One region of the Streptomyces sp. NPDC093065 genome, then DNA from elsewhere that is predicted to be linked to it. Evidence: riboswitches for the same ligand, from Rfam matches in the RefSeq annotation. Region 1 holds a riboswitch; each other region holds the start of a gene.
What was found. A riboswitch is a leader RNA that binds a small molecule or an ion and turns the genes downstream of it on or off. The one in region 1 is predicted to bind cobalamin.
Positions count from the first base shown of each region.

Region 2: it holds a riboswitch for cobalamin, as region 1 does, so the genes downstream of both, metE (5-methyltetrahydropteroyltriglutamate--homocysteine S-methyltransferase) here and ACIQFU_RS25000 (CoA-acylating methylmalonate-semialdehyde dehydrogenase) in region 1, are expected to answer to the same signal.
Region 3: it holds a riboswitch for cobalamin, as region 1 does, so the genes downstream of both, ACIQFU_RS18000 (DUF4430 domain-containing protein) here and ACIQFU_RS25000 (CoA-acylating methylmalonate-semialdehyde dehydrogenase) in region 1, are expected to answer to the same signal.
Region 4: it holds a riboswitch for cobalamin, as region 1 does, so the genes downstream of both, ACIQFU_RS32640 (ABC transporter substrate-binding protein) here and ACIQFU_RS25000 (CoA-acylating methylmalonate-semialdehyde dehydrogenase) in region 1, are expected to answer to the same signal.

Region 1 is NZ_JBIVPJ010000015.1:106,049-113,484, reverse strand. It holds gene ACIQFU_RS25015 (energy-coupling factor transporter transmembrane component T) at 1-670, shown strand, start outside; gene ACIQFU_RS25010 (ABC transporter ATP-binding protein) at 667-2,274, shown strand; gene ACIQFU_RS25005 (ECF transporter S component) at 2,271-3,092, shown strand; cobalamin riboswitch at 3,147-3,328, shown strand; gene ACIQFU_RS25000 (CoA-acylating methylmalonate-semialdehyde dehydrogenase) at 3,516-5,039, shown strand; gene ACIQFU_RS24995 (acyl-CoA dehydrogenase family protein) at 5,046-6,194, shown strand; gene ACIQFU_RS24990 (enoyl-CoA hydratase/isomerase family protein) at 6,191-7,261, shown strand; gene mmsB (3-hydroxyisobutyrate dehydrogenase) at 7,258-7,436, shown strand, end outside.
Region 2 is NZ_JBIVPJ010000009.1:162,516-169,951, reverse strand. It holds gene aceB (malate synthase A) at 1-1,427, shown strand, start outside; gene ACIQFU_RS18130 (3-hydroxybutyryl-CoA dehydrogenase) at 1,424-2,293, shown strand; cobalamin riboswitch at 2,491-2,716, shown strand; gene metE (5-methyltetrahydropteroyltriglutamate--homocysteine S-methyltransferase) at 2,869-5,187, shown strand; gene metF (methylenetetrahydrofolate reductase [NAD(P)H]) at 5,265-6,176, shown strand; gene folP (dihydropteroate synthase) at 6,169-7,020, shown strand; gene ACIQFU_RS18110 (bifunctional 2-methylcitrate synthase/citrate synthase) at 7,035-7,436, opposite strand, start outside.
Region 3 is NZ_JBIVPJ010000009.1:131,822-139,257, forward strand. It holds gene yaaA (peroxide stress protein YaaA) at 1-186, opposite strand, end outside; gene ACIQFU_RS17970 (hypothetical protein) at 220-834, opposite strand; gene ACIQFU_RS17975 (MerR family transcriptional regulator) at 831-1,592, opposite strand; gene ACIQFU_RS17980 (AraC family transcriptional regulator) at 1,700-2,536, shown strand; partial or broken gene ACIQFU_RS17985 (DMT family transporter) at 2,619-3,335, shown strand; RNA gene rnpB (RNase P RNA component class A) at 3,454-3,867, shown strand; gene ACIQFU_RS17995 (superoxide dismutase) at 4,581-5,228, shown strand; cobalamin riboswitch at 5,438-5,570, shown strand; gene ACIQFU_RS18000 (DUF4430 domain-containing protein) at 5,604-6,095, shown strand; gene ACIQFU_RS18005 (cobalamin-binding protein) at 6,106-7,017, opposite strand; gene ACIQFU_RS18010 (hypothetical protein) at 7,047-7,436, opposite strand, start outside.
Region 4 is NZ_JBIVPJ010000025.1:75,106-82,541, forward strand. It holds gene ACIQFU_RS32615 (phosphocholine-specific phospholipase C) at 1-1,859, opposite strand, end outside; gene tsaD (tRNA (adenosine(37)-N6)-threonylcarbamoyltransferase complex transferase subunit TsaD) at 2,502-3,554, shown strand; gene ACIQFU_RS32625 (GNAT family N-acetyltransferase) at 3,554-4,126, shown strand; gene ACIQFU_RS32630 (hypothetical protein) at 4,195-4,398, shown strand; gene ACIQFU_RS32635 ((2Fe-2S) ferredoxin domain-containing protein) at 4,453-4,857, opposite strand; cobalamin riboswitch at 4,920-5,045, opposite strand; cobalamin riboswitch at 5,233-5,354, shown strand; gene ACIQFU_RS32640 (ABC transporter substrate-binding protein) at 5,412-6,428, shown strand; gene ACIQFU_RS32645 (FecCD family ABC transporter permease) at 6,425-7,436, shown strand, end outside.

The DNA.
Region 1 (7,436 bases):
GGCCCTGCGCGTCCTGCCGGGCGCGCTGTACGAGCTGGGCGTCGCAGTCACCGTCGCGATCAGCGTGGCCCCGCAACTGGTGCAGAGCGTGCAACGCGTCGTACGCGCCCGGAAGCTGCGCGCCGGCACCACCAAGGGTGCCCGGGCCCTGCGCGGCATCGTCATCCCCGTCCTGGAGGACGCCCTGGAGCGCTCCCTGCGCCTCGCCGCCGCCATGGACTCCCGCGGCTACGGCCGTGCGGGCCGGGCCACCCGCCGCTCCCGCCGGATCACCGGCGCACTGATGCTGCTCGGCATGTGCGGCCTGTGTGCCGGCGCCTACGGGCTGCTGGACGCCACCGCCCCCGCGTTCCTGGGCCTGCCCGCCATGGGGTGCGGCGCGCTGCTGTGCGTGGCGGGCCTGCGCCTGGGCGGCCGACGGGTCACCCGCACCACCTACCGCCCCGACCCCTGGCGCCTGCCCGAGTGGGCGGTCGCAGGCAGCGGTGTCCTGTCGGCGGTCCTGCTCTTCACCAACCTCGGCTACGACCCCGCCCAGCTCAACCCCACCTTCTATCCCCTCACCTGGCCCGGCCTGCCGCTCGTACCGACCGCCGCGATCCTGCTCGCCGGCACCGCCGGATTCCTCGCGCCCCCGCCCACCCCCGTCCGGAGAGCCGCCGCCCCGTGATCACCTTCGACCAGGTCACCGTCCAGTACGACGACACACCCGAGCCTGCCCTGCGGGACGTCGACCTCACGGTGGAGGAGGGCGAACTCTGCCTCGTCGTCGGACACACCGGCGTCGGCAAGTCGACACTCCTGGGCGCGGTCAACGGGCTCGTCCCGCACTTCACCGGTGGCACGCTCTACGGCCGGGTCACCGTCGACGGCCGGGACACCGCCCACCACCCGCCCCGTGAACTGGCCGACGTCGTCGGCGTGGTCGGCCAGGACCCGATCGACGGCTTCGTCACCGACACCGTGGAAGAGGAACTCGCCTACTCCATGGAGCAGTTGGCGACAGCACCGGGGACCATGCGCAAGCGTGTCGAGGAGACCCTGGACCTGCTGGGCCTCGCCGACCTGCGTCACCGTGCGCTGCACGAACTCTCCGGCGGTCAGCAGCAGCGTGTCGCCATCGGCTCGGTCCTCACCGCCCATCCACGGGTCCTGGTCCTGGACGAACCGACCTCCGCCCTGGACCCGACGGCAGCCGAGGAGGTCCTCGCCGCGGTCACCCGCCTCGTCCACGACCTCGGCGTCACCGTCCTGATGGCCGAGCACCGGCTGGAGCGCGTCGTCCAGTACGCCGACCGTGTCCTCCACCTCCCCGGTGACGGCCGCGCCCGCATCGGTCCCGCCGCCGAGATCCTGCGCACGTCGGCCATCGCGCCACCGATCGTCGAACTGGGCCGGGCAGCCGACTGGTCACCCCTGCCCCTGTCGATCCGCGACGCCCGCCGTGCCGCCGCCCCCCTGCGCACCGAACTGGCCGCCCGCACGCCGGACCCGGTCCGCTCGGCCCCGGCCGGCGAGCGGCGCCGGCTCCTGACGGCGCGCGGCATCACCGTCACCTACGGCGGCGTTCCCGCCGTACGGGAGGTCGACCTCGACCTGTACGCGGGTGAGGTGACCGCCCTCATGGGCCGCAACGGCTCCGGCAAGTCCTCCCTCCTGTGGGCGCTGCAGGGGTCGGGCCCGCGCCGCGCCGGGACGGTGAAGTCGGCCGACGGCCCCGATCCGCGCGACGTGCCCGCCACCCGGTCCCGTCAACTCGTCGGGCTGGTCCCGCAGACCCCCTCCGACCTGCTCTACCTGGAGAGCGTGCAGCAGGAGCTCGACCAGGCGGACACCGAGTCGGGCACCACGACGAAGGCCCGCATCGTGCTGGACCGGCTCGCCGTGGGCATCGACGACGCCACCCACCCCCGCGACCTGTCGGAGGGACAGAAGCTCGCCCTCGTCCTCGCCATCCAGCTCTCCGCCGCGCCCGAGGTCGTTCTGCTGGACGAGCCCACCCGCGGCCTGGACTACCGGGCGAAGACCGCACTGATCGGCGTCGTGAACGCCCTCGCAGCGGAGGGCAGGACGGTGGTGATCTCCACCCACGACGTCGAGTTCGCCGCCCGCGCCGCCGACCGCGTTGTCGTCATGGCCGAGGGAGACGTCGTCGACGACGGTCCGACCCCGGACGTCATCGTCTCCTCTCCCGTGTTCGCGCCCCAGACGGCGAAGATCCTCGCCCCGCTGCCCTATCTGACCGTCGACCAGGTGAAGGCGGCCCGATCATGACGACGACCACCGCCGCCATCCGGCTGACCCCACGCGTCGGCGTCGTCATGACCCTGGCGGCGTTCCTCGGTGTCGTCGCCTTCTTCTGGCCGTTCGTCGTCGCACCCGGGAAGTTCGGATCGAACTACGTGCCCCCGCTCATCTTCGGCGTGCTCCTGGTGCTCGTCCTGTGTGTGGTCCTCTCGGAGATCGCCGAGGGCGGCATCGACTCCAAGGCCCTGGCCATGCTGGGCGTCCTGTCCGCCGTGAACGCGGCCCTGCGTCCCCTGGGCGCCGGAACCGCGGGTATCGAGACCGTCTTCTTCGTCCTGGTCCTGGCCGGCCGTGTCTACGGCCCGGGCTTCGGCTTCACCCTCGGGTGCACCTCGCTGTTCGCCTCGGCGCTCATCACCGGCGGGGTCGGGCCGTGGATGCCGTACCAGATGTTCGGCTGCGCCTTCGTCGGGATGCTCGCCGGATTCCTTCCCCGGGCCACGGGCCGTCGTGAGGTGCTGATGCTGGCCGTCTACGGTTCCCTGTCCGGCTATCTCTTCGGGTTCCTCCTCAACCTCTCCTTCTGGCCGTTCTCCCTGGACCCGAACAGCTCCATCGCCTACCTGCCAGGACTGCCCTTCACCGAGCAGTGGCAGCGCTACGTCGCCTTCGACGTGGCCACGTCCCTCGGGTGGGACACCGGGCGGGCCGTCACCAACCTCGTGTGCATCCTGCTGGCGGGGCCGGCGGTGCTGACCACCTTCCGGCGAGCCGCACGCAAGGCCAGGTTCCGCGCTCCGGTCCGCTTCGCCGGACCCCGGACGGCCGATTCCGAACCTTGCTGACCCGTCGTGTCCGGGGACCCGCTCACGGTACTGGATTTACTAGGACGTCCAACTATATAGTCGCGAGCACAAGGCCCGCGGTGCAGGGAAGCCGGTGTGATTCCGGCACGGTCCCGCCACTGTGACCGGGGAGTACGCCGTCGAGCAGGACGCCACTGACGAGCAGGATGTCGGGAAGGCGGACGGCGCGCGCTGATCCGGGAGTCAGGATACCGGCCGCGGGATGTTCCGTGTTGTCCACGAGGATGGAGCTGACACGCATGGCACCGGTGTGTATCCACGACCCTGGTGAGCCCCCCGTCTGACAGGGCTTTGGGCCATGAGCGTTCCCGCGTTCCCGGCACCCGTACGCCACCGGCGTCCGCGTGCGGGGTGAGCGCGCCATCCCCGGATCCCGATCCCTCCTGACGAGAGCAGGCAGTCATGGTCCGCGAGCACGAACGCGCCTCCGTGCGCGAGTTGACCCACTTCGTCGGCGGCAAGCGCACCCCGGGCACCTCGGGGTCCTTCGGCGAGGTGTACGACCCCAACACCGGCGAGGTGCAGGCCCTGGTGCCCCTCGCGAACCGCGCCGAGACCGAGGTGGTCATCGCCGACGCGGTCCACGCGCAACGCGAGTGGGGCGAATGGAACCCGCAGCGCCGCGCCCGGGTCATGATGCGCTTTCTCCAGCTCGTCGAGCAGGAGAAGGACACGCTGGCCCGGCTCCTGTCCGCCGAGCACGGCAAGACGATCGCCGACGCCCACGGCGACATCCAGCGCGGACTGGAGGTCGTCGAGTTCGCCGCCGGCATTCCGCACCTCCTCAAGGGAGAGTTCACCGACAACGCCGGCACCGGCATCGACGTCCACTCCCTGCGCGCCCCGCTCGGCGTCGTAGCCGGAATCACCCCCTTCAACTTCCCCGCGATGATCCCCCTGTGGAAGGCCGGCCCCGCGCTGGCCTGCGGCAACGCCTTCGTCCTCAAGCCGTCCGAACGGGACCCGTCCGTCCCGCTGCGGCTCGCCGAACTGTTCCTGGAAGCGGGACTGCCGCCCGGCGTCCTCAACGTCGTCAACGGCGCCCGCGAGACCGTCGACACCCTCATCGAGGACCCCCGCGTGGCCGCCCTCGGCTTCGTCGGCTCCACTCCGATCGCCGCGCACGTCTACGCCACCGCCGCTGCCCACGGCAAGCGCGCCCAGTGCTTCGGCGGCGCCAAGAACCACCTGATCGTGATGCCGGACGCCGACCTCGACCAGGCCGTGGAGGCGCTGATCGGCGCCGGGTACGGCTCGGCGGGGGAGCGGTGTATGGCGATCTCGGTCGCCGTCCCGGTGGGGGAGGAAACCGCCGACGCGCTCGTGGCCCGGCTCAAGGAACGCATCGCCGCGCTGCGGATCGGCCGCAGCGACGACCCTGAGGCCGACTTCGGTCCCCTGGTCGGCCGGGACGCCGTGGACCGGGTCCGCTCCTACGTCGACCTCGGCGTCGAGGAGGGCGCGGACCTCGTTGTGGACGGGCGGGACTTCGTCCTGGAAGGGCACGAGAACGGCTTCTTCGCCGGCGCCTCCCTCTTCGACCGGGTGACACCCGCCATGCGCGTCTACCAGGAGGAGATCTTCGGCCCTGTGCTGTCCGTGGTGCGCGCCGCCGACTACGAGGAGGCGCTGCGCCTGCCCAGCGAGCACACCTTCGGCAACGGCGTGGCGCTCTTCACCCGGGACGGCGACACCGCCCGCGACTTCACCCGGCGCGTGAACACCGGCATGGTCGGCGTCAACGTGCCCATCCCGGTGCCGGTCGCCTACCACACCTTCGGCGGCTGGAAGCGTTCCGGCTTCGGCGACCTCAACCAACACGGCCCGGACGCGATCCGCTTCTACACGCGGACGAAGACGGTCACCTCGCGCTGGCCCGCCGGCCTGCGGGAGGGCGCGAGCTTCACGATCCCCACGATGGGCTGAGCGGCCATGACCAGCACCCTGCTCACTGAGGACCAGCAGGCCCTCGTCGAGACCACCCTGGACTTCGCCCAGGATCACCTTGCCCCGCACGCCCTGGACTGGGACCGGGACAAGCACTTCCCGGTGGACGTGCTGCGCAAGGCGGCCGGGCTCGGCCTCGGCGGCGTCTACGTACGCGAGGAGTCCGGCGGCAGTGGCCTCACCCGCTCCGACGGCGTCCTGGTCTTCGAGACCCTCGCCTCCGGCTGCCCGTCCCTCGCGGGCTACCTCTCCATCCACAACATGGTCGCCTGGATGATCGACCGCTACGGCGCCGACGCCCAGCGCGAGCGGTGGCTGCCGCGCCTGTGCGCCATGGAGGACCTCGCCAGCTACTGCCTGACCGAACCGGGCGTCGGCTCGGACGCGGCGGCCCTGACCAGCAGGGCCGTACGGGACGGTGACGGCTGGGTGCTCACCGGCGTCAAGCAGTTCATCTCCGGCGCGGGAGCCTCCCAGCTGTACGTCGTCATGGCCCGCACCGGCGGCGAGGGCGCCGACGGCGTGTCCGCGTTCGTTGTCGACAAGGACGACGCCGGCCTCTCCTTCGGACCGAACGAACGGAAGATGGGCTGGAACGCCCAGCCCACCCGCCAGGTCGTCCTGGACGGCGTCCGCCTGCCCGCCGACCGGCTCCTCGGCCGCGAGGGCGACGGCTTCCGCATCGCCATGAGCGGCCTCAACGGCGGCCGCATCGGCATCGCCGCCTGCTCCTTGGGCGGCGCCCGCAGCGCGCTCGACCGGAGCCTGGCCCACCTCGCCGACCGCGAGGCATTCGGACGACGGCTGCTGGACGCCCAGGTCCTGCGCTTCCGCCTGGCCGACATGGCGACCGAGCTCACCGCCGCCCGTGCCCTGGTCCAGCAGGCCGCCCAGGCACTCGACCGGGGCGACCCGCAAGCGCCGTACCTGTGCGCGATGGCCAAGCGGTTCGCCACCGACACCGGCTACTCCGTCGCCGACCGCGCACTCCAACTGCACGGCGGCTACGGCTACCTCAGCGAGTACGGCATTGAAAAGATCGTCCGTGACCTGCGTGTCCACCAGATCCTGGAAGGAACCAACGAGATCATGCGCGTCATCGTGGCCCGCGGCCTGACGGAGGCGTTCCGGTGAACGACGACGTCCTGTTCCGCACGAGCGGCCGTGCCGCCCACATCGCTCTCAACCGCCCGAGGGCCCTCAACTCCCTCACCCACGACATGGTGCTCCGCATCGACGCGAAGCTCACGGAGTGGGAGCACGATCCGGCCGTCGAGACCGTCGTCATCACCGGCGAAGGGGAGCGCGGCCTGTGCGCCGGCGGCGACATCCGCGCCATCCACGACGACGCCCGCGACGGAGACGGCAGCGTCTCGGCCGCCTTCTGGCGCGACGAGTACCGCCTCAACGCCCGTATCGCCGGCTATCCGAAGCCGTACGTCGCCGTCATGGACGGCATCGTCATGGGCGGCGGCGTCGGCGTCTCCGCGCACGGCAACGTCCGGATCGTCACCGAACGGTCGAGGATCGCCATGCCGGAAACCGGTATCGGCTTCGTCCCCGATGTCGGTGGAACCTATCTGCTCGCCCTGGCACCGGGGGAGCTGGGCACGTATCTCGCACTGACGGGCGCACAGATCGGTGCCGCTGATGCCCTGTTGTGCGGGCTCGCCGACCAGTACGTGCCCTCGGTCTCGCTCCGGTCCTTCGTCGACGACCTCACCGACCTGCCGGTGCGCGAGGCCCTCCGGCGTCACGTCCAGGATCCGCCGCCGGGGGAACTCGCCGACCACAGGAGCTGGATCGACGCCTGCTTCTCCGCCGACACCGTCGAGGAGATCGTCGAGCGGCTCCTCGCAGAGGACAGCCCGGCCGCCAAGGCAACCGCCGAGACCCTCCTCCTCAAGTCCCCGACCGCGCTCAAGGTCACCCTGGCCGCCGTGCGCCGCGCACGACGGCTCGGCCCGCTGGAGCGCGTCCTCGACCAGGAATACCGCGTCTCCCTGGCCTGCCTGCACGCCCCGGACCTGGTGGAAGGCGTCCGCGCCCAGGTCATCGACAAGGACCGGAACCCCCACTGGTCGCCTGCGACTCTCATCGAGGTCACCGACGCAGACGTCGAGCGCTTCTTCACCCCCCTCGGCGAGCGGGAACTCGGCCTCGCCGACGCAGCCGACACCACCGAGGAGGTGGCCTGGTGAGCCGGACCGTCGCGTTCGTCGGACTCGGACACATGGGCGGCCCGATGGCCGCCAACCTGGCGAAGGCCGGCCACCGGGTGCTCGGCCACGACCTGGTCCCCGAGGCCGTTGAGGCCGCCGCCCGGGCCGGTGTGGAGCCTGTCACGTTCGCGGCCGAGGCCGTCGCCGCCGCCGA
Region 2 (7,436 bases), on a different contig from region 1:
CGGCCGGTTCCCCGCTCGACTTCCCCATGGTCACCTCCGCGGTCCGCGCCGATCCCGCCTGGCGTGTCGCGCCGCCCGCGCCTGGCCTGACCGACCGCCGCGTCGAGATCACCGGGCCGCCGCAGCGCCGTATCGCCGTCAACGCCCTCAACTCCGGTGCGAACGTGTGGATGGCCGACTTCGAGGACGCCACCTCCCCCACCTGGGAGAACGTCATCGGCGGCCAGCTGACCCTGCTCGATGCCATCGAGCGGCGCATCGACTTCACCACCGAGGAGGGCAAGGAGTACCGGCTCGGCGAGCGCGGCCGGCTGGCCACGATCGTGGTACGGCCGCGCGGCTGGCATCTCGACGAGGAGCACCTGGCGTACGACGGCCGGCCCGTGCCTGCCGCACTGGTCGACTTCGGCCTGTACTTCTTCCACTGCGCCCAGCGGCAGATCAACGCCGGGTACGGCCCGTACTTCTACCTCCCCAAGCTGGAGAACCGTTACGAGGCCCGGCTGTGGAACGACATCTTCGTCCTCGCCCAGGACCTGCTCGGCATCCCGCGCGGCACCATCCGCGCGACCGTGCTCATCGAGACCATCACCGCGGCCTTCGAGATGGAGGAGATTCTCCACGAACTGCGCGAGCACAGTGCGGGGTTGAACGCGGGCCGCTGGGACTACCTGTTCAGCCTCATCAAGACCTTCGGGCACCGCACTGACTTCCTCCTGCCCGACCGCGCCAAGGTCACGATGACCGCCCCGTTCATGCGGGCCTACACCGAACTCCTCGTCCGCATCTGCCACAAGCGCGGCGCGCACGCCATCGGCGGCATGGCCGCCCAGGTGCCCGCCAAGGACCCGGCCGCGAACGAGGCGGTCCTCGCCACGGTGCGGCTGGACAAGGAGCGTGAGGCGGAGGACGGCTTCGACGGCTCCTGGGTCGCCCACCCCGGACTGGTACCGGTCTGCCGGGAAGCCTTCGACGACGTCCTCGGCGAGCGGCCCCACCAGCTGGACCGCAGGCGGGACGACGTCGAGGTGACCCCCGCCGACCTGCTGTCGGTGCGCCGCATCAGCGGCCCGCCCACACCGGAGGGCGTCCGCGCCAACATCGCGGTGGCGCTGCGCTACTTCGACGCCTGGCTGCGTGGCCAGGGCGCGGTCGCCATCGACGGCCTGATGGAGGACGCGGCCACCGCCGAGATCGTCCGGGTGCAGATCTGGCAGTGGCTGCGGCTCCGGGTCGTCGACCGCGAGACGGTTCTGCGCATCCTCGACGACGAGGCAGTCGCCCTCGCCGCCGTCCGGCCGTGGGCACCGGTCGATGAGGCCCGCGAGTTGTTCGAGCGGACGGCGTTCGTCGGCGAGTTGCCGCTGTTCTTCACTCCGGACGGCTACTCCCGTCATCTCGTTCAGCGGGCGGAGGCTCAGGGATGAGCGCGGCCATCGCACGCGTCGGTGTGGTCGGCGGCGGGCAGATGGGCGCAGGTATCGCCGAGGTGTGTGCGCGGGCCGGCCTGGACACCGTGGTCTGCGAGGCCGACGCCACCGCCGCCCGCGCGGCACGAGAGCGGGTGGCCTCCTCCCTCGAACGCGCCGTCCGGCGGGGCAAGATGGAGTCCGCCGCCGCTCAGAAGGCCCTGGCCCGTCTGGTTTTCACGGGTGAGCTCGACGCCCTGGCCGACCGGCAGCTGGTCATCGAGGCCGTCGTCGAGAACGCCGACGCGAAGACGGAGATCTTCGCCGCCCTCGACAAGATCGTCGAGGACCCAGAGGCGATCCTGGCCACCAACACGTCCTCTCTCCCGGTCATGCGGCTCGGCATGGCCACCGGCCGCGCCGACCGGGTCGTGGGCCTGCACTTCTTCAACCCCGTTCCCATTCTGCCGCTCGTCGAGGTCGTGGCCTCCCTGCACACCACGCCCGAGACGGTGGCTGCTGTCGAGTGCTTCGCTGCCGAAACCCTGGGCAAGACGGTCATCGGGTCCCGGGACCGGGCGGGCTTCGTCGTCAACGCCCTCCTCGTCCCCTATCTCCTGTCCGCCGTCCGGATGGCGGAGTCCGGCTTCGCCACCGCCGAGGACATCGACACCGGTATGGAACTGGGCTGCGCCCACCCCATGGGCCCGCTGAAGCTGGCGGACCTGATCGGGCTCGACACCGTCGCCTCGATCGCCGAGTCCCTCTACGACGAGTTCCGCGAACCGCTCTACGCCCCTCCGCCGCTGCTCCAGCGGATGGTCGAGGCGGGTCTGCTGGGCCGCAAGACCGGCCGGGGGTTCCACACGTACATCCAGGACTGAGCATCCTGGCAAACCCGGGCTGAGGGGCCCGGGGCGCGCCTGCCGGGTGAGGGTCCGGCGGGCGCGGACTGGGGAAAGGGCGGGAGACGCGTGTGCGGCGTTTCCCGCCCTCCGCCGGTTTCACACCTGTCAGCCGCGTGTGTCGGCTCACCATCCGAATGATGGACGTGACCCTCCGGACTCGCGGCCGTCCGCTTAGGCTGGCTGGTGCAGCTGGTTCGCCCCGTCCGCCAGGCGGGATGCGTCGTAAGAGGGAACCCGGTGAAAATCCGGGACTGCCCCGCAGCGGTGAGCGGGAACGACCGCCGTCATACGCACTGGACCCGACGTACAGGTTCTGGGAAGCGACGGCCAGTAGGTGTCCTCCGGTCAAGGAGGGCGTGCCCGTGAGTCCGAAGACCTGCCACCTGCCCGCGCGCGGACGACTCCGCGCGCGGACATCCCGGTGACCTCGTGGGCGGGTCGGCGTACATACCGAGCGGACGGCCACAAGCCGTTTCCGTCCGGTCCGTCACCCTTCGCGCTCTCGTCCCGTCGCCGGGATCTCAGGGAATCGTCTCGCGAAGGAGATCTCCGTGACCACCAAGTCCGCAGCCGCGGCAGCCCGGGCCACCGTGTACGGCTACCCCCGCCAGGGACCGGACCGGGAACTGAAGAAGGCGATCGAGGGGTACTGGAAGGGCCGCGTCACCGCCGACGCCCTCCGGACCACGGCAGCCGAACTGCGCGCAGCCAACTGGCGCCGACTCGCCGACGCCGGCATCCGCGAGGTCCCGACCGGCGACTTCTCGTACTACGACCACGTCCTGGACACCACCGTCATGGTCGGTGCCATCCCCGAGCGGCACCGGGACGCCGTCGGCGCCGACGCCCTCGACGGCTACTTCGCCATGGCGCGCGGCACCCAGGACGTCGCGCCGCTGGAGATGACCAAGTGGTTCGACACCAACTACCACTACCTGGTCCCCGAACTCGGCCCGGACACGGTGTTCACCGCCGACACGGCCAAGCAGGTGGCCGAGCTGGAGGAAGCCCTCGCGCTGGGCCTCACCGCCAGGCCTGTAGTTGTCGGTCCGGTCACCTACCTCCTGCTGGCCAAGCCCGCGCCGGGCGTCCCCGCCGACTTCGAGCCGCTCACCCTCCTCGACCGGCTGCTCCCGGTGTACGCCGAGGTGCTCGCCGACCTGCGCGCGGCCGGCGCCGAGTGGGTGCAGCTGGACGAGCCCGCCCTGGTCCAGGACCGCACCCGGGCCGAGCTCAATGCCGCCGCCCGCGCCTACCGGGACCTCGGCGCGCTCACCGATCGGCCCAAGCTGCTGGTCGCCTCCTACTTCGACCGGCTGGGCGAGGCCCTGCCCGTCCTGGCCCAGGCGCCGGTGGAGGGGCTGGCCCTGGACTTCACCGAGGCCGGCGCCGCCAACCTTGGCGACCTCGCGGCCGTCGGCGGACTGCCGGGAAAGCGGCTGGTCGCCGGGGTCGTCAACGGCCGCAACATCTGGGTGAACGACCTGGAGAAGTCCCTGTCCACCCTCGGCACGCTGCTGGGCCTGGCGGACCGGGTCGACGTCGCCGCCTCCTGCTCCCTGCTGCATGTCCCGCTCGACGCCGGCCTCGAACGGGACATCGAGCCGCAGATCCTGCGCTGGCTCGCCTTCGCGCAGCAGAAGACCGCCGAGATCGTCACCCTCGCCAAGGGCCTCGCCCAGGGCACCGACACCATCGCCGCCGAACTCGCCGCCAACCGCGCCGACCTGGCCTCCCGGGCGGGTTCGCCGATCACCCACGACCCCGCCGTCCGGACCCGGACCCGAGCGATCACCGAGACCGACGCCCGCCGCTCGCAGCCCTACAGTGAACGCGCCGGCGCCCAGCGGGCCCGCCTCGGGCTGCCGCTGCTGCCGACGACGACCATCGGCTCCTTCCCGCAGACCGGCGAACTACGCACCGCCCGCGCCGACCTGCGCGCCGGCCGGATCGACACGGCCGGCTACGAGGAGCGGATCAAGGCGGAGATCGGCGAGGTGATCGCCTTCCAGGAGAAGACCGGCCTCGACGTCCTCGTGCACGGCGAGGCCGAACGCAACGACATGGTCCAGTACTTCGCCGAACAGCTCACCGGCTACCTGGCAACGCAGCACGGCTGGGTCCAGTCGTACGGCACTCGGTACGTCCGCCCGCCGATCCTGGCCGGCGACATCTCCCGCCCCGCGCCGATGACGGTGCGCTGGACGTCGTACGCCCAGTCCCTCACCGGCCGACCGGTCAAGGGCATGCTCACCGGCCCCGTGACCATGCTCGCCTGGTCCTTCGTCCGCGACGACCAGCCCCTCGGCGACACCGCCCGCCAGGTCGCCCTCGCCCTGCGCGACGAGGTCAACGACCTTGAGGCGGCCGGGACCTCGGTGATCCAGGTCGACGAACCCGCGCTGCGCGAGACCCTGCCGCTGCGGGCCGCCGACCGGGCCGCCTACCTCGCGTGGGCGACCGAGGCGTTCCGGCTCACCACCGCCGGTGTCCGGCCGGACACCCAGATCCACACGCACATGTGCTACGCCGAGTTCGGCGACATCGTCCAGGCCATCGACGACCTCGACGCGGACGTCATCAGCCTGGAGGCGGCCCGGTCGCACATGCAGGTCGCCCGTGAACTCGCCTCGCACGGCTACCCGCGCGAGGCGGGCCCCGGTGTCTACGACATCCACTCGCCGCGTGTCCCGGGCACCGAGGAGGCGGCCGCGCTGCTGCGAACCGGGCTGAAGGCGATCCCCGCCGAGCGGCTGTGGGTCAACCCCGACTGCGGGCTGAAGACCCGCGGCTGGCCCGAGACCCGCGCCTCTCTGGAGAACCTCGTCACCGCCGCCCGTACGGTCCGTGCGGAGCTGTCCGCCTCCTGACCGCAAGCCCCGCCGGGCCGGGGGAGGACGCGTCCGCCGCGTTCCCCCGGCCCGGCCCCGGAGAAAGCATCAGCCCCATGGCTCTCGGTATGCCCAGTACAAGGGCGGACAGCGCGGCATCCATTCGCGACCTCCTCGAACGGGGAGGCCGCTCCTACTCCTTCGAATTCATGCCACCGCGTAGCGCGGCGGCCGAAGCCGGCCTGTGGACCGCGATCCGTCGGCTGGAGGCCCTGTCGCCCACCTTCGTCTCCGTGACCTATGGTGCCGGCGGCTCGACGCGCGGCCGGACCGTCAACGTCACCGGGCGGATCGCCCAGGAGACCACGCTCACCCCGGTCGCCCACCTCACCGCCGTCGGCCACAGCATCGCCGAACTGCGCAACATCCTCGGCCACTACGCCGACCAGGGCGTGCGCAACATCCTCGCCCTCCGCGGCGACCCTCCGGGGGATCCGCTCGGACCCTGGACCGAGCACCCGCACGGGGTGCGCTACGCGGCCGAACTGGTCAGCCTGATCAAGGGGTCCGGGAACTTCTGCGTCGGTGTCGCGGCCTTCCCCGAGATGCATCCGCGCTCCTCCGGCCGGGACGCCGACATCCGTCACTTCGTCGACAAGTGCCGGGCCGGGGCCGACTACGCCATCACCCAGATGTTCTTCGACGTCGACGACTATCTGCGCTTCCGCGACCGCGTGACGGCGGCCGGATGCGAGACACCGATCATCCCGGAGATCATGCCGGTCACCACCATCCGCTCACTGCACCGCATCCCCACCCTCTCCACCGCCGCCTTCCCCACCCAGCTGGCCGAGCACATGCTCGCCACACAGAACGACCCCCACACGGTCAGGGCGCTCGGAATCGACCACGCCACCCAGATGTGCCGCCGCCTGATCGCCGAAGAGGCTCCCGGGCTGCACTTCATGACCATGAACTTCTCGACGGTGACGACGGAGATCTACCAGAAACTCGGACTCCATGGCTGAGCACACCCCCTCCTCGCCCGTGGGCATCCGCCGGCCGTCCCTGGTCGGCATCGTCAACATCACCACGGACTCGTTCTCGGACGGGAACAGGTACCTGTCCTCGGACGCCGCGGTGGCGCACGCGCACCGGCTGCGATCGGAGGGGGCCGACGTCATCGAACTCGGGCCCGCCGCGAGCCACCCGGGCGCCGAGCAGGTGACGGAGGCAGAGGAGATCGGACGGCTGGGCGACGTACTCGACCAGTTGGTCGCTGAAGGCGTCCCCGTCTCGGTCGACTCGTACCAGCCTGCGACACAGCTGTTCGCCGCCGCCCATGGCGCCGCGTACCTCAACGACATCCAGGGCTTCGACGATCCGGACCGGTACGAGGCACTCGCCGCCACCGGCTGCCGGCTCGTCGTCATGCACTCCGTACAACGCCATGGGCCCGCCACCAAAGTGCGGACCGATGCCGCGCAGGTGTGCCGGGGAATCGAGGAGTTCTTCGCCGACCGCCTGGCCGCGCTGGAAGCGGCCGGGGTACGCCGCGACCGGCTGGTCATCGATCCAGGACTCGGCTACTTCCTCGGCAGCAGTCCCGAACCGTCGCTGCGGACCCTGGCCGGACTCGAACAGCTCAAGGCCCGCTTCGACCTGCCGGTGCTGATCTCACCGTCCCGCAAGTCGTTCCTGCGGACGCTCACCGGGAGCACCGTCTCCGGGATCGGCCCGGCCACACTGGCGGCGGAACTGTACGCCGCACGCGCCGGGGCGGACTACATCCGCACCCACGACGTCGCCGCCCTCCGCGATGCGCTCACCGTGTTCGAGGCACTGGAGGCGGCCAAGGAGAACGGCTGGTGACATGGTCCTGAGGGCTACGGCGCCGCCGGTACCGACCGCTGCTCCGGTCCCGCGTAGGAGGCGAGGGGCCGGATCAGCGCGTTGTGGGCGAGCTGTTCGGTGATGTGCGCGGTCCAGCCGGTGATCCGGCTCATGACGAAGATCGGCGTGAAGAGGGGGGTGTCGAAGCCCATCAGGTGGTAGGCGAGTCCGGCCGGGTAGTCCAGGTTCGGATGGATGCCCTTGCGGCTGATCATCGCGTGGCGCAGGGCCGCGTGCAGGGTGGCCTGCCGGGTGACCTCGGGGTCGGCGGCGCGCGCGACCAGACGGTCAAGGGCGTCCTGCATGATCGGGACGCGGGAGTCGCCGTGCTTGTAGACACGGTGGCCGAAGCCCATGATCTTCCGCTGGGCGGCGAGGGCTTCGTCCAGCCACTC
Region 3 (7,436 bases), on a different contig from region 1:
CAAGCCCTCGCTCAGCCCGAGCACCTCGCGCGCCTTCTCCTCGTCGCCGGCGCACAGCTCGACCAACTCGCCGAGGACGGCCTCCCGGGCCGCGGTGAGCCCCGGCAGGGACAGCGACCCGGTCTTCAGCGGGGCACCCCGGCCGGACGCGGCCTTCCCCTCGGACGGCGGCAGCAGGACAAGCACACGTACTCCTTCACATCGAGCTGGGGCCCCCGGTCAGGGTACGGCGTGCCCCTCCCGTGCCTGCTCGACGGCCCGTACGAACGCCCCCGGATCGTCGGCGTGACAGCGCACCACGCGGATCTCGCGCCGCCGCCCGAAGAAGGAGACGTGGGCGACGGGTTCGGCGAGTTCGACGATGACGGAGGTCTGGGACTGCACCGCGAGATCGAGCTGCCCGTCCGCGGACTCGTGCGTCGTGCGCAGCTCGCGCCGGACGGAGGCGATCCGCTCCAGCGGTATCCGCAGATCGACGTGGAGAGCCCGGCGGATGCGCAGCACGCCCGCACCCGGGTCCAGAACATGCGGCCGGACCACGGACGCGGCGTGCAGCCCGACCACCATCACGACGGTGTACACGTCCAGTACCAGCATCACGTGGTGCGCGGTGGGCCAGTCCCGCAGCAGCACGGACAGCATCACGGACTCGACGACACACACGAACGTGAGCCCGGCCATCATCGCGCCCTGCCCCCGCGCGTACCCGAAGACGGCCCTGCCGGCCGCCGCGTCGTGCGTCCGCCGGGCGGCCCACAGCCACAGGCTCGCCCACAGCCGTAGCTCGTGCCGGACGAGCAGGTACGCGAACGCGGCGGGACCGGTACCCCTCATGACCGCCGCCCCCGGGAGGCGATCTCCATGGCCCGCCGGACCGCCTCCGCCTGGGCCGGCGCGAAGTCGGCGTACAGGGCGCGCAGCAGACCGTGGCCGGGGTCGAGGTCGAAGCCCTCCTCGGGCAGCAGCTCGGCGGGCATGCAGTCGGCGAGTACGCGGGCCGCCTCCGCCACGCCGGGGTCGTCGGCGCCGGCGTCGGCCAGTTCGTCGAGCAGCGCATAGGCGCGGCGGGCCCGTGCCGCCGCCTCCGGCGAATCCAGGGCACCGCGCATCGCGGCCAGCAGCCCTTCCCGCTCCTCCGGGGCGACGGTGCTTTCCAGCAGCGCCAGCATCTCCCGGTCCCGCAGGGCCATCGGCGAGCCGGACACGTCCCCGATCCCGGCGAACAGCGCGGCCAGCTCCGGCGACACCGGCCCCTCGGCCGGCACCCCGCCCTCCGCCTCCAGCAGCGCCCGCAACCGCGCCCGGCGGGCCCGGATCGCCGCCTCCTGCCGCGCGAGATCCGCGTCCAGCTCCTCCAGCACCTCGGCCAGGTCCTTCCCGGCGTCGTCCGCGAGCACGTCCCGCACCTCCGCCAGCCCGAGCCCCAACTCGGTCAGCCGCCGGATCCGGGCCAGCACGACGACATGCCGCAACGTGTACGTCCGGTACCCGTTGGCCAGCCGCTCCGGCTCGGGCAGCAGGCCCTGGTGGTGGTAGTGCCGCACGGTCCGCGTGGTGACGCCGACGGCGCCGGCGAGTTCTCCGATCCGCATGGCCCCAGTAGAAACGTTGACGTTGCGACAGGGTCAAGCGGACAGGCTCCGCGCTCCTGGACACCGCGGGCTTCCTCTGATCGTCTGGGAGGAGGGGGTGTGCAGCGATGACGGGCGCGCGCGAGCAGGCACGGTGGAGCAGGGCCCGGCTGGGACGGGGCGGTCCGCCCCTCGACCTCCTCACCGCCCGCTTCGACCGGCACGTCTACGCCCCGCACGCACACGACGAGTACACGGTCGGCGTCACCGTCGGTGGGCTGGAGGTCATCGCCTACCGGGGCGGGCACATTCACTCGGGGCCGGGCTCCATCGTCGTCCTGGAACCGGGCGAGGTGCACACCGGCGGCCCCGCCGCCCCCGAGGGCTACTCCTACCGAGCCCTGTACGCGGCCCCGAACCTCCTCACCGACGGCGCCCGGCCGGGCACCGCCTTCCCGCACTTCCGTGAACCCGTCCTCGACGACCCGGAACTCGCCGCCGCCCTGCGTGCCGCGCACACGGACCTGGCCCGCTGCCCCGACCCCCTGGAGGCGGAGTCCCGCCTGCCCTGGCTGCTCACGGCGCTGGCCCGCCGCCACTCCACGGCCCGCGCGGCCGACGACGCGGTCCCCGGCGCCGACCGCGTCGCCCGGGTCGTACGCGACCGCCTCGCCGGCGAACTCCTCGCCCCGCCGTCCCTGGCGGCCCTCGCCACCGACCTCGGCCTGTCCCGCTACCAACTCCTGCGGGCCTTCCGTACGGCGACCGGGATGCCGCCCTACGCCTGGCTCGCCCAGCACCGGGTGGCCAGGGCGCGCGGGCTCCTGGACGCGGGCCTGCGACCGGCCGAGGTGGCGGCCCTGGTGGGCTTCGCCGACCAGGCGCACCTGACCCGCTGGTTCCGGCGGGTCCTCGGGGTGACCCCGGCGGCGTACCGCAACAGCGTTCAAGACCGCACCGGGTGAGGCGTCCGAGACTCGCCGCATGACTGCACGCGGCTGGTTCCTGTTCTCCCTGATGGGAGTGGTCTGGGGCATTCCCTATCTGATGATCAAGGTGGCGGTGGACGAGGTGTCCCCGTCAGGAGTGGTGTTCACGCGCTGCGCGCTCGGCGCGGCCCTCCTGCTCCCCTTCGCCCTGCGCAGGGGAGACCTCCTCGGCACCGTACGGGCCCGCTGGAAGCCCATGCTGGCCTTCGCCGTCATCGAGATCATCGGCCCCTGGTGGACCCTGACGGACGCCGAGCGGCACCTGTCCAGCTCCACCGCCGGGCTGCTGATCGCGGGCGTGCCGATCGTCGGCGTGCTCCTGGCCCGCTTCTTCGGAGCCGGGGAACGGGTCGGCGCCCGCCGCATCACCGGACTCGGCCTCGGCCTCGCAGGCGTCGCCGTCCTCACCGTGCCGCACCTCACCGGCGGCGACGCCCGCTCGCTGGCCGAGGTGCTGGTGACGGTCGTCGGTTACGCCACCGCCCCCCTGATAGCCGCCCGCCACCTCAAGGACGTCCCCACCCTCCAGCTCATCACCCCCTGCCTCACCCTGGCCGCCGTCGTCTACGCCCCCGCCGCCTTCCTGACCCGGCCGTCCGCCCTCCCCTCGGGCGAGGCCCTGGCGGCCCTGGCCGGCCTCGGCGTCGTCTGCACCGCGATCGCCTTCGTGACCTTCCTGGAGCTGATCAAGGAGGTCGGCCCGGTCCGGGCCGGCGTCATCACCTACGTCAATCCGGCGGTGGCCGTCGCGGCGGGCGCTGTCTTCCTGGACGAGGACCTGACCCTCGGCATCGGCGTCGCCTTCACCCTGATCCTGGCCGGCTCGGTCCTCGCGACCGCCGCCGCCGGTCCGAGGCGGGAGCCCCGCCGGGTACCATGGTCGACACGGCAGACGAGCCGGGCGGGCGGCCGCGTGAAGTCCCTCACGGGACTTCCCGAGGAACGTCCGGGCTCCACAGGGCAGGGTGATGGCTAACGGCCACCCGGGGTGACCCGCGGGACAGTGCCACAGAAAGCAGACCGCCCGGGACTTCGGTCCCGGGTAAGGGTGAAACGGTGGTGTAAGAGACCACCAGTGCCCAGGGCGACCTGGGCAGCTAGGTAAACCCCACCCGGAGCAAGGTCAAGAGGAGACGCCTTCTCGGAAGAAAAGGCGTCTCTGCGCGGACGATCGAGGGCTGCCCGCCCGAGTCCGCGGGTAGACCGCTGGAGGCCGGTGGCAACGCCGGCCCTAGATGGATGGCCGTCGCCGGCGGGCCCGCGAGGACCCGCCGGAACAGAACCCGGCGTACAGCCCTGCTCGTCTGCCGCCCGGTATTTCCGCAGGTCAGAGGCCATGTTTACCGACTGAACAAACCCTCGGGGTCGAATCCGGGTCGAATTCGACCTGTGGGTATCGTCGTTTCTGTCTGCTGCCCGTGTGGCGTATCCGGGCATTTCGGGTGTCAAATGCGGTCCAGTGTCGCTCTGTAGCAGACATCTCGGATCTGATGTGCTCGGAAGTATATGTACGAGGTGTCTCCTTGCCGGCCTGATCTGGCTGAACCTGAGCACCGATTGGGTGTTCTCCAGCCGCTTGCGGCTTGTCGAGGCGGTTGTCGATGGCGCCCTCTCCTGTGTCGCGGACGTGCTGGACTGAACCCCGGTGCGGTGGTGCGGACTGTCCTGAATGGGTGTAGGTGCTCGTGCGCGGTAAGGACTTGTGTGGCGGTGGTCAGGCTCTCTCTGTGTGACTGGCGGACCTGCCCCGTCTCTGCGCTGCCTTCGCGGCGGCCGGCCACCTCGATATCCGGGGTGCCCACGTGCTTCTTGGGTCGCCTCCCCGCTGGGGGCGCGCCTGGGCTCGGCGGGAGAGTGCGACACGCGGCGGCGGATCACGATGGTGGGCTCTGGCTGCCTGTGCGGCCAACTGTCCAGACGTGGTTCCGAGTCCTAGGTCCGACGCCTGATCGGCAACAGCCCTTCTTGCTGCTAGCGTGCAGATGCACATCATTCGCAATTATGTCGGAGGGCATTGGACATGCCGGTGTACACGCTCCCGGAACTTCCGTACGACTACTCGGCGCTGGCCCCGGTCATCAGCCCCGAGATCATCGAGCTGCACCACGACAAGCACCACGCCGCGTACGTCAAGGGCGCCAACGACACGCTGGAGCAGTTGGCGGAGGCGCGGGACAAGGAGACCTGGGGTTCGATCAATGGCCTGGAGAAGAACCTGGCCTTCCACCTCTCCGGCCATATCCTGCATTCGATCTACTGGCAGAACATGACCGGCCCGAAGGACGGCGGCGGTGAGCCCCTGGCCGCGGACGGCGTGGGCGACCTCGCCGACGCGTTCACCGAGTCCTTCGGCTCCTTCGCGGGCTTCAAGGCCCAGCTCACCAAGGCCGCCGCCACTACGCAGGGCTCGGGCTGGGGCGTCCTCGCCTACGAGCCCGTCAGCGGCCGGCTGATCGTCGAGCAGGTCTACGACCACCAGGGGAACGTCGGCCAGGGCTCCACCCCGGTCCTGGTCTTCGATGCCTGGGAGCACGCCTTCTATCTGCAGTACAAGAACCAGAAGGTCGACTTCATCGATGCCATGTGGGCCGTGGTCAACTGGCAGGACGTGGCCAAGCGCTACGCCGCTGCCAAGGAGCGCGGCGACAGCCTGTTGCTCGTGCCCTGAAGCCGTAGCCGACCCCGCAAGGATGTCCTGCTCGTGATCGTCTTCTCACCGCTCACCGGCAGGCAGCACAAGGAGGGGCTTCCGCGAGGACAGGCTCGCGGAAGCCCTTCTTGACATGACAAAGCAGCGACTTCTGGTGACAGGACATCAACTGACCGTAGGATGCGGGAGCTTCGTGCCTCACCGTCCGTGTCCTAGGCCTGTGGGCACGGAGGCGATGGAACGACGACCGCTTACGCGCGCGACGGGGGAAGCCGGTGGGAGTCCGGCGCTGACCTGCAACCGTGTGTGGCCCGCAGCGGGCCGCGAGTCGGGATGCCCGGCGTGCGCGCAAAGAACGCTTCCCACTGTCATGGTCTACAGGAGGGCCCAGTCTTGCGCCGCGCATCCGCACACCGCACCCTGATCACCGCGACCGCTCTCGGTCTCGCACTCGCCGCGTCCGCCCCGGCGGTCGCCCAGCCCCAGAACACGTCGGACACGAACGCTCCCGTCAGAGTCACCCTCACCGTGCAGGGCCCGGACGGTCTCCTCTTCAAGGGGAAGATCAGAACCCGCGGGCACGACGTCACGACCACGACCGGCGGCACGCACCACTGCGACGGTACCAACGGCGGAGCGAACCCCTCGGCCGTTCCGACGCCCACGGCCGCCCTCGACGACGCGGCCCGCAAGCGGCACTTCACCTGGGACGGGGCCTGGTACGCCTCGTTCGACGACTTCTTCGTCGACACCATCAAGGACGTCAGCGGCGGCAGCTCCGCCTACTGGAACATCTCCGTGAACGGCACCTCCACACCCGTCGGAGGTTGCCAGTTCAAGCTGAACGCCGGTGACAAGGTGGCGTTTACCTGGACCGCGTTCTGATCGCAGCAACTTACAGAGTGCGGGCCTCGGACGCGGTGACCGGCTCCCCGGCCTGCACGCCGTGCAGGACATGGGCCAGCACCTCGGCCCCGCGCACCACCCGGGGCCCGGGGCGGTTGAAGTAGGACGGCCCATCCAGCACCCAGACTCGGCCGGACCGTACGGCGGGCAGCTCCGACCACCCCGGCAGCCCGGTCAGCAACTCCGCTTCCCTAAGGGTCCGTTCGGGCGGGAGGCCGCACGGCAGGACGAGCAGCACGTCCGGCCGTGCGGTCCGTACCTCTTCCCAGGTCATCGGCTTGGTGTGCTCGCCGGGAGCGGCGAGGAGCGGGATGCCGCCGGCCGTCGTGATCTGCTCCGGCACCCAGTGTCCGGCCGGCCACAACGGGTCGAGCCACTCGATCGCCACGACGCGGGGCCGGTCGAGGCCGTTGACCGAGGCGCGAACCTGGTCGAGACGGGCCCGCAGTTCGGCCCGCCGCTGCCCTGCTCGCTCCCGTACGCCGAGAAGATCGCCGACTGTGACCAGGCAGTCCAGGACGTCGTCGAGGGTGCGTGGCTCCAGGCTGAGGACGCGGGTGTCCGCGTCGAGCAGCCGTACGGTCCGGCTGACCTTCTCGTACGAGACCGCGCACACGTCGCACAGGTCCTGGGTGAGCACCACGTCGGGCCGCAGGGCCGCCAGTGCATCGGCGTCGAGGGTGTAGAGCGAGGATCCGGAGTGCGCCGAGCCGCCGACCGCGTCGGAGATCTCCCGGCTGGTGAGTCTGTCCTGGTCGAGGTCGGCGCCGGTCACCACCGGTACCGACGCGACCTCGTCCGGCGGCCAGTCGCATTCGTGGGTACGGCCGACCAGCCGCGCGGACAGTCCGAGCTCGGCGACGATGTCGGTCGCGGCGGGCAGCAGGGAGACGATGCGCATGCCGTGACCCTACGACCCCGCCGTTGCCGTCAGGCGCCCCAGCGCACCGCGATGGTGTCGCCGACACCCACGGTCGTCTCCCTGGCGGCGGAGGCGAACGCGCCGCCGTCGACGCTGACCTTCCATGTGTTCGAGCCGCTGTTGGCCTTGCCGTTGAGGGAGGTGATCGTGCCGGTGCCGGAGGACGGTGTCACGGCGGTGACGCAGCCGGACGGGGTGGAGGCGCTCACGGCGGCGTCGAGCACCGCGCCGAGCGTGGTCGTCGAGCTGGTCGGGGTCAGTGCGACGGAGCACACCTTCAGATTCCCGGTGCCGTCGTCCACGGTCAGCGCGAACTTCGTGGCCGTGCCGGAAGTGAGGGACCCCTGGCCCACCCATTGCGGGGCGCCGGTCGTGGTGGGTACGGGCGGGGTGGCGCT
Region 4 (7,436 bases), on a different contig from region 1:
GCGTTCGCGATCCGGAGCCGGACGGTGCCGGTCCCCGCGTTGGTGAGGGTGAGGCGGAGGTCGTCGCCGTGGTGCCGCGCGGTGACCTCGGGCCCGGCGGCCTCGTTGGGGCCCTGAAACACCCGCAGGAAGCCGGCCGGGCCGTGCACGGTCAGGTCGTAGGAGCCGCCGGAGTAGGCCGAGTTCCAGGTGTCCGCGATGTCCTTGCCGGCCTCGGTGGTGTACGTCCAGGGGCCGTCGGTGCGGTTGCCCGAGGTGACCAGGAAGGCGGCGCCGGCCCTGGCACCGGAGGCGAAGGCGAGGGTGAACTTCCCCGCCGCCGCGTCCACCGCACCGTCCACGTAAGGGTCGTACCGCAGCGGACGGGAGGGACGCGTCCCGCGTTCCTGCCGGGGCATGCCGGGCTCCGCGGGCGGCGTCGGACGGTAGTCCGGGTGGCGTTGGCGGTCCGGCGGCTCGTAGGCGTCGGTGTCCGGCAGGCGGGCCGGGCGGCTGTCCTTGCGGGAGAAGTCGAAGGCGCTGGTCAGGTCGCCGCAGATGGCACGCCGCCAGGGCGAGATGTTCGGTTCGCGCACGCCGAAGCGGCGCTCCATGAAGCGGATCACCGAGGTGTGGTCGAAGGTCTCGGAGCAGACGAACCCGCCCGTGCTCCAGGGCGAGACGACCAGCATGGGCACGCGCGGGCCCAGCCCGTAGAAGCCCTCGCGGTGAGTTGCGCTGCCCTCGAAGACGTCCAGGGCGACGTCGACGGTGGAGCGGCCCTGTGCGGCGGACTTCGGCGGCAGCGGGGGCACCACGTGGTCGAAGAAGCCGTCGTTCTCGTCGTACGTGATGAACAGCGCCGTCTTCGCCCACACCGCCGGGTTGGAGGTGAGCGCGTCCAGTACCTGGGAGATGTACCAGGCGCCGTAGTTCGAGGGCCAGTTGGAGTGTTCGGAGAACGCCTCCGGGGAGGCTATCCAGGAGATCTCCGGCAGCCGGTCCGCCTTGACGTCGGCGCGCAGCCGATCGAAGTACCCGTCCCCGCTCTTCGCGTCGGTGCCGGTGCGGGCCTTGTCGTACAGGGGGTCGCCGGGCCGCGCGTCGCGGTACTTGTTGAAGTACAGCAGGGAGTTGTCGCCGTAGTTGCCCCGGAAGGGGTCGTCGATCCAGCCCCAGCCGCCGGCGGCGTCCAGTCCGTCGCCGGTGTCCTGGTAGATCTTCCAGGAGATCCCGGCCGCCTCCAGGCGCTCGGGGTACGTCGTCCAGTCGTAGCCGCGTTCGTCGTTGCCGAGGACCGGGCCGCCGCCGCTGCCGTCGTTGCCGGTGTGTCCCGACCACAGGTAGTAGCGGTTGGGGTCGGTGGATCCGATGAAGGAGCAGTGGTAGGCGTCGCAGACGGTGAAGGTGTCGGCGAGCGCGTAGTGGAAGGGGATGTCCTCGCGGGTCAGGTAGGCCATGGTGGTGGTGCCCTTGGCGGGCAGCCAGCGGTCGTACCTGGCGTCGTGGTAGGCGTCCTGTCCGTCGGGCCAGCCGTGCGGGAGCCCTTCGAGGAACTGCATGCCGAGGTCGTCGGCCTCCGGACGGAACGGCAGCACCTCGGTGCCGTCGGCCTTGCGCTGGTGCCACACGGAGCGGCCGTCGTCCAGCGCCACCGGGTGCGGGTCGCCGAAGCCGCGGACGCCGCGCAGCCTGCCGAAGTAGTGGTCGAACGAACGGTTCTCCTGCATCAGGACGACGATGTGCTCGACGTCCTCGATCGATCCCGAGCGGTGGTTCGCCGGGAGCGCGGCGGCCCGGTCGATGCTCGCGGACAGGGCGCTGAACGCGGTCGTGGCGCCCGCGAGTTGGAGGAATCGGCGCCGGTTCACTTCGGCCATGGGGGTGGGGGACCTCTCGGCTTGGGGGGTCAACCGGCCGGACGGTGCCGGATGATGACGGATTGCGCGCGAAAGGAGTGTTCCAGGAGCAGCAAACGTCAGGGAAGGGTCCGGTGGCGCTCGCGTGAAAGTCACCGGTACGCGAGGTGTGCCGGGGCCGTCCGCCCGGGGATGGCCGCGAGCACGACGGGCATGGACACGGACGAGCCTCCCTGCCCGGCCGGACGGCCCGTACGGACGGCAATCCCGGAGGCTTCGCCGGCACCGGTTGGCGGTCGGTTCCGGACACCACTCGTCCGCCCACCGCAAGCTCACCGTCGTCGCCGCCCTCGCCCCGAACGGCGCCAGGACCCGGTCGGGCCGGACACCGACATCGTCCAGGCCGAGGTGTTCCTCAAGGGCAGGCCGGTGGCGACGGCTGGGCGGTGTCCGGCTTGAACGCCTGTGCCATCAACCCCCAGACCGGCGCCTTCCCACGAATCGTCTTTGCTGGAGGTGACGGCTGGAGCCGTCGGGTCGAGGAGGCCATCGGTCGAAAGCTCCACGGGTCGGCCACCTGCACAGAACCGTTCGGGTACACATCGGGCCCGATCTTGTTGCACACTGTTCGCAACAACTTACATAGTGCAGAAAGGTCGGTCGATGGGGTCTGCGGTGGTGCTGGGCATCGAGTCGTCCTGCGACGAGACGGGCGCCGGCCTGGTCCGGGGCGGGCGGCTGCTGGGGCACGCGGTGGCGTCGAGCATGGACGAGCACGCCCGCTTCGGCGGGGTGGTGCCCGAGATCGCCGCCCGCGCCCACCTCCACGCGCTGCGTCCGGTCGTCCGGCAGGCACTGGACGAGGCCGGGCTGCGGCTGTCCGACGTCGGGGCGGTCGCCGTGACCACCGGCCCCGGGCTGTCGGGCGCTCTCCAGACGGGTCTGGCCGGTGCGAAGGGCATCGCCTACGCGCTCGGCGTCCCGCTGTACGGGGTGCACCATCTCGCCGGGCACGTCGCCGCCGACACGCTGGAGCACGGCCCGCTGCCGAACCCGTGCATGGTGCTGATCGTCTCCGGCGGCCACACCTCCCTGCTCCTCGTCCGCGACCTCGCCCGAGAGCGGATCACGCACCTCGGGGACACGCTGGACGACGCGGCCGGGGAGTGCTTCGACAAGGTCGCGCGGGTCTTCGGGCTGCCGTATCCCGGCGGTCCGGCCATCGACCGGACGGCGCGGGCGGGGGACCCTCGCGCTGTCCCCTTCCCGCGCCCGCTGCCCGGCTCGTACGCCTTCTCCTTCTCCGGTCTGAAGACCGCCGCCGCCCGCTGGGCGGAGGGTCACGCGGGACGTGAGCTGCCGGTGGCCGACGGCGCGGCCTCGCTCCAGGAGGCCGTCGCGGACGTACTGACCCGCAAGGCGGTCGCCGCCTGCAAGGAGCACGGCGTGCGCACCCTGGTCGTGGTCGGCGGGGTCGCCGCGAACTCGCGGGTGCGCTCGCTCGCCGAGGAGCGCTGCCGGGCGGCCGGCATCGAGCTGCGGGTACCGCCACTGCGCCTGTGCACCGACAACGGCGCGATGATCGCCGCCGTCGGCGACCTCCTCGTACGCGCCGGCGCCGCACCAGCTCCGCTGGACGTGTCCATCGACCCGTCGGCGCCGCTGGAGTACGCCGCCCTGCACCCGGTCGCCGCGGGAACGGCGGTGGCCGCCTGATGACCACCGGCATCCGCGTCCACACGGGGGCCGAACTGCTCGCGCACACCGACGCGCTGCGCTCCGTCTACGTCGACGCCTTCTGCGCCCCGCCCTGGAACGAGGAGGAGGAACGGGCGACGGAGTTCGCGGCCCGGCTGCCGGCGAACGCGGCCCGTCCCGGCTTCACCGCTGCGACCGCGGTACGCGACGGGGAGGCCATCGGCTTCGCCACCGCGTGGACCACCCCGACGCCCTTCCCCACCGACCGCTGCTATCCCCAGGCCGCCGTCGGCCTGGGCCCCGCGCACACCGCGGACTGGTTGTGCGGCGCCCTGGAAATCGACGAACTGGCCGTCCGTCCGACCGCCCGCGGCACCGGTGTCGCCGCGGACCTCCTTGAAGCAGTGACTGCGCACGCGCCCGACGGACGTGCCTGGCTGCTGACCTCCGTCCAGAACACGCAGGCCATGGCCTTCTACCGCCGCCAGGGCTGGACGCAGGTCACCCATCCGTCTCCCGACGGCAAGGGCATCGTCGTCTTCCTCGGCCCGCGCCACCCCGCCCGGCCACTCGCCCTTCTTCCCCTGTAAGCCCCGCTGCCGGCCCCGACCCTGCTGTTCGTCAACGCCGGCATGGTCCCCGACCAGAGGCGGGCGGCATGACCGGGTTGGGCGATGGAGACCTCGGTCCGCGGCTCCGGGGTGCGGTGACGGCGTGCGACGGCGGCGGCGAGATCGGTGGAACCCGCCGCGTAGGAGCGGGCGACCGGATGCCGGCCGCCGTCGGGGCCGCCGACCCGGAGGGCGGAGAAGCCGCCGAGGCTCGCCACGTCGTCCAGGGCGGCGTCGACGGACGCAGTTGAGGCGCGGGCTCCGTGCACGGCTTCTGTCCTCCCTCCGACTCTCCGTCCGCGCGGTCAGGGGGCCGTACGCCGTCGCGGCGGCGTGATGGCGTACAGGTCGAGGATGTCCGGTCGGGGCGCGACGCCCGGTCCGCCCGCGCGTGCCCAGGCGGCGATGTCCTCGGTGGCGTCCGGGTCGTTGACCAGCCCCAGCCAGACGGGCCGGGCACCGGCGGCACGGCCCCGGGCGGAGGGCTGGACGACGATGACGTTGGCGTGGTCGCAGGCGTCGAGACAGTCGGAGACGCGTATCGGTACCGCGGCGCGCAGCCGCTCGGTCTGGGCCGCGTGGTCGACGCCGGTCACTTTGGGGCTGCCGCAGCAGCAGTCGCGGCACACGACGACGCGGCACGGCACGGGGGCGGCCACCGCCCGGGTCCTCGCGTCGTCGGTCTTTCGTCCGGTCGGCGTTGCGGGCATGCGGTGCCCTCCCTCTCTCCGGGGAGATCCGCCCCGGTGGTCCGTCGAGGAGGCGACCGCGTGAGTCTTCTGGCTCTCGGGTCGCGCGCACCCCGGCCTTCCCACCCGCTGCCGGGCAGTGGCCCGTCGGGACGCGCTCGCCGATCACAGTGGCGGGACCGCGCCGGATTCACACCGGCTTCCTCGTTCCGCCGTCGCCTTGTCGCCGGTCATCTTCCCATCCCGGGACGCCGGGCCCGCTCGCCCGGTGCCGGCCGTCAGTCGGTCTCCCGGGAGTGCGGGGCCGTGGCCGACGGATGGGTCTGCCGGTCCCGTCCGCCTTTCGCCGTCGACTCGGGGAAACGTAGGATCACCTGGTCATCGCCGCGACGGGAGACAGGAAGCCGGTGCGAATCCGGCACGGTCCCGCCACTGTGACCGGGGAGCGCCCCTCCGACATGCCACTGCGCACCGCGCGGGAAGGCGGAGGGAACGTCGATCCGGGAGTCAGGACACTGGTCCGTCGCGGGCCCGATCCGAGGAGCGCGGACTCCAGGAGGCTTCACGTGTCCCAGTTGTTCCCCCATGCCCGCACACGCGGGCTCCTTCGTGCCGCGGCCACCGCCGTGGCCCTTTCCTCCGTGCTGCTGACCACCGGCTGCGGTTCCTCCGACGACGACGGCGGGGACGCGAAGGCGACCACCGCCGTGCCCGCGGGCTTCCCCGTCACCATCGACAACTGCGGCGTGAAGACGACGTACGACAAGCCGCCGTCACGGGTGGTCACGATTCACCAGCACCCGGCGGAACTCATGCTCGCCCTCGGCCTGAAGACCCGCATGGTCGGCACGGCCTACCCCGACTCCGCCGTCCTGCCCGAGCTGAAGAAGGAGTACGAGGCGATCCCCGAACTGGCCGAGAGGGAACCGTCGTTCGAAAAAATCCTGGATGCCGAACCCGACTTCGTCTACGGCGGCTACGGCAGCGCCTTCGCCGAGAAGGAGGGCCGTTCCCGAAAGGCGTTCGCCGGTGCCGGAATCGACACCTACCTCAACCGCGAGTACTGCGGAAAGAAGCAGGTGACGATGAAGGACACCTATGACGAGATCCGCACCATCGGCAAGATCTTCGGTGTCCCGGACCGGGCCGACAAGCTGGTCGCGGACCTGCAGAGCCGCGTCGGCAAGGCCGCCGCCGAGGTCGAAGACGAGCCCGGGGTGTCCGTCTTCGTCTACGACAGCGGCGACAAGAGCGCGTTCACCGCGGGCGGCAAGAGCCTGGGCACCGAGCTGATCCGGCTGGCCGGCGGCAAGAACGTCTTCGCCGACCTCGACGACGTCTTCGGCGACGTCTCCTGGGAGCAGGTCGTCGAACGCAAGCCCGAAGTCATTGCCGTCTACGACTACGCCGGCGCCGGAAGCGTCGAGGCCAAGAAGAAGTTCCTGCTCTCCCAGCCCGCGCTCGCCGACGTGCCCGCCGTCAGGAACAAGCGGTTCGTCGTCCTGCCACTGACCGCCACTCTGGTCGGCATCCGGTCGGCCTACGCGGTCGAGGACCTGGCGCGCGGGCTGCACCCGGAGAGCTTCCGGTGACCCAGGCCGCCGCCGGCACGCCCACCGAGCGGACGGTTCAACCGCACAAGACCGGGCCAGGAGCGGCCCGTACCGGGTTGGCCGTCGTGCTGTTCGTCCTCGCCGCCCTGCTCGTCGCCTCCGCCACGGCGGGCCTCGCCATCGGCTCCGTACACGTGCCGCCCGGCCAGGTGTGGGGCATCGTGACGCACGCGCTGGGAGCCGACTGGCAGGATCCGAGCTGGTCGCGGGCCCGGGAGACCATCGTGTTGGACGTACGCGCACCGCGGGTGCTGCTCGGTGCGGTCACCGGCGCCGGTCTGGCGGTGATCGGCACCGCCCTGCAGGCCCTTGTACGCAACCCGCTCGCCGAGCCCTACCTGCTCGGCGTCTCCTCCGGGGCGTCGCTCGGCGCGGTCTCCGTGATCGTGTTCGGGTTCACCCTCTTCGGACCGGCCTCCCTGTCGGTGGCCGCCTTCGCGGGTGCACTGGGCGCGCTCCTGCTCGTGTACGCCACCGCCCGCACCGGCGGACGCATCACCTCGTCCAGGCTGGTGCTGTCCGGGGTGGCGATCGCGGCGGTGCTCACCGCCGTCCTCGATCTGTTGCTGCTCACCACTGACCGGGGCAACGAGGCCCGCGCGGTCCTCGCCTGGACCCTCGGCGGGCTCGGCGGCGTCGACTGGGGCACGCTGTGGCTGCCGGGCACGGCCCTGCTGTTCGGCATCGGCGTTCTCATGGTGCAGGCCCGCAACCTGAACCTGTTGCTGGCCGGCGAGGAGGCGGCGACCACGATGGGACTGGACGTGGCGCGTTTCCGCGCCCGGCTGTTCGTCCTGCTCTCCCTGGTCACGGGCGTGCTGGTGGCAGCGGCCGGACCGATCGGGTTCGTCGGCCTGATGATGCCCCACGTCGTGCGCCTGTTCGTCGGCGGCGACCACCGTCGTGTCCTGCCGACGGCGGCGCTCGGCGGAGCGGTCTTCCTCATCTGGGCCGACATCGCCGCGCGGACGATCGCCGCGCCGACGG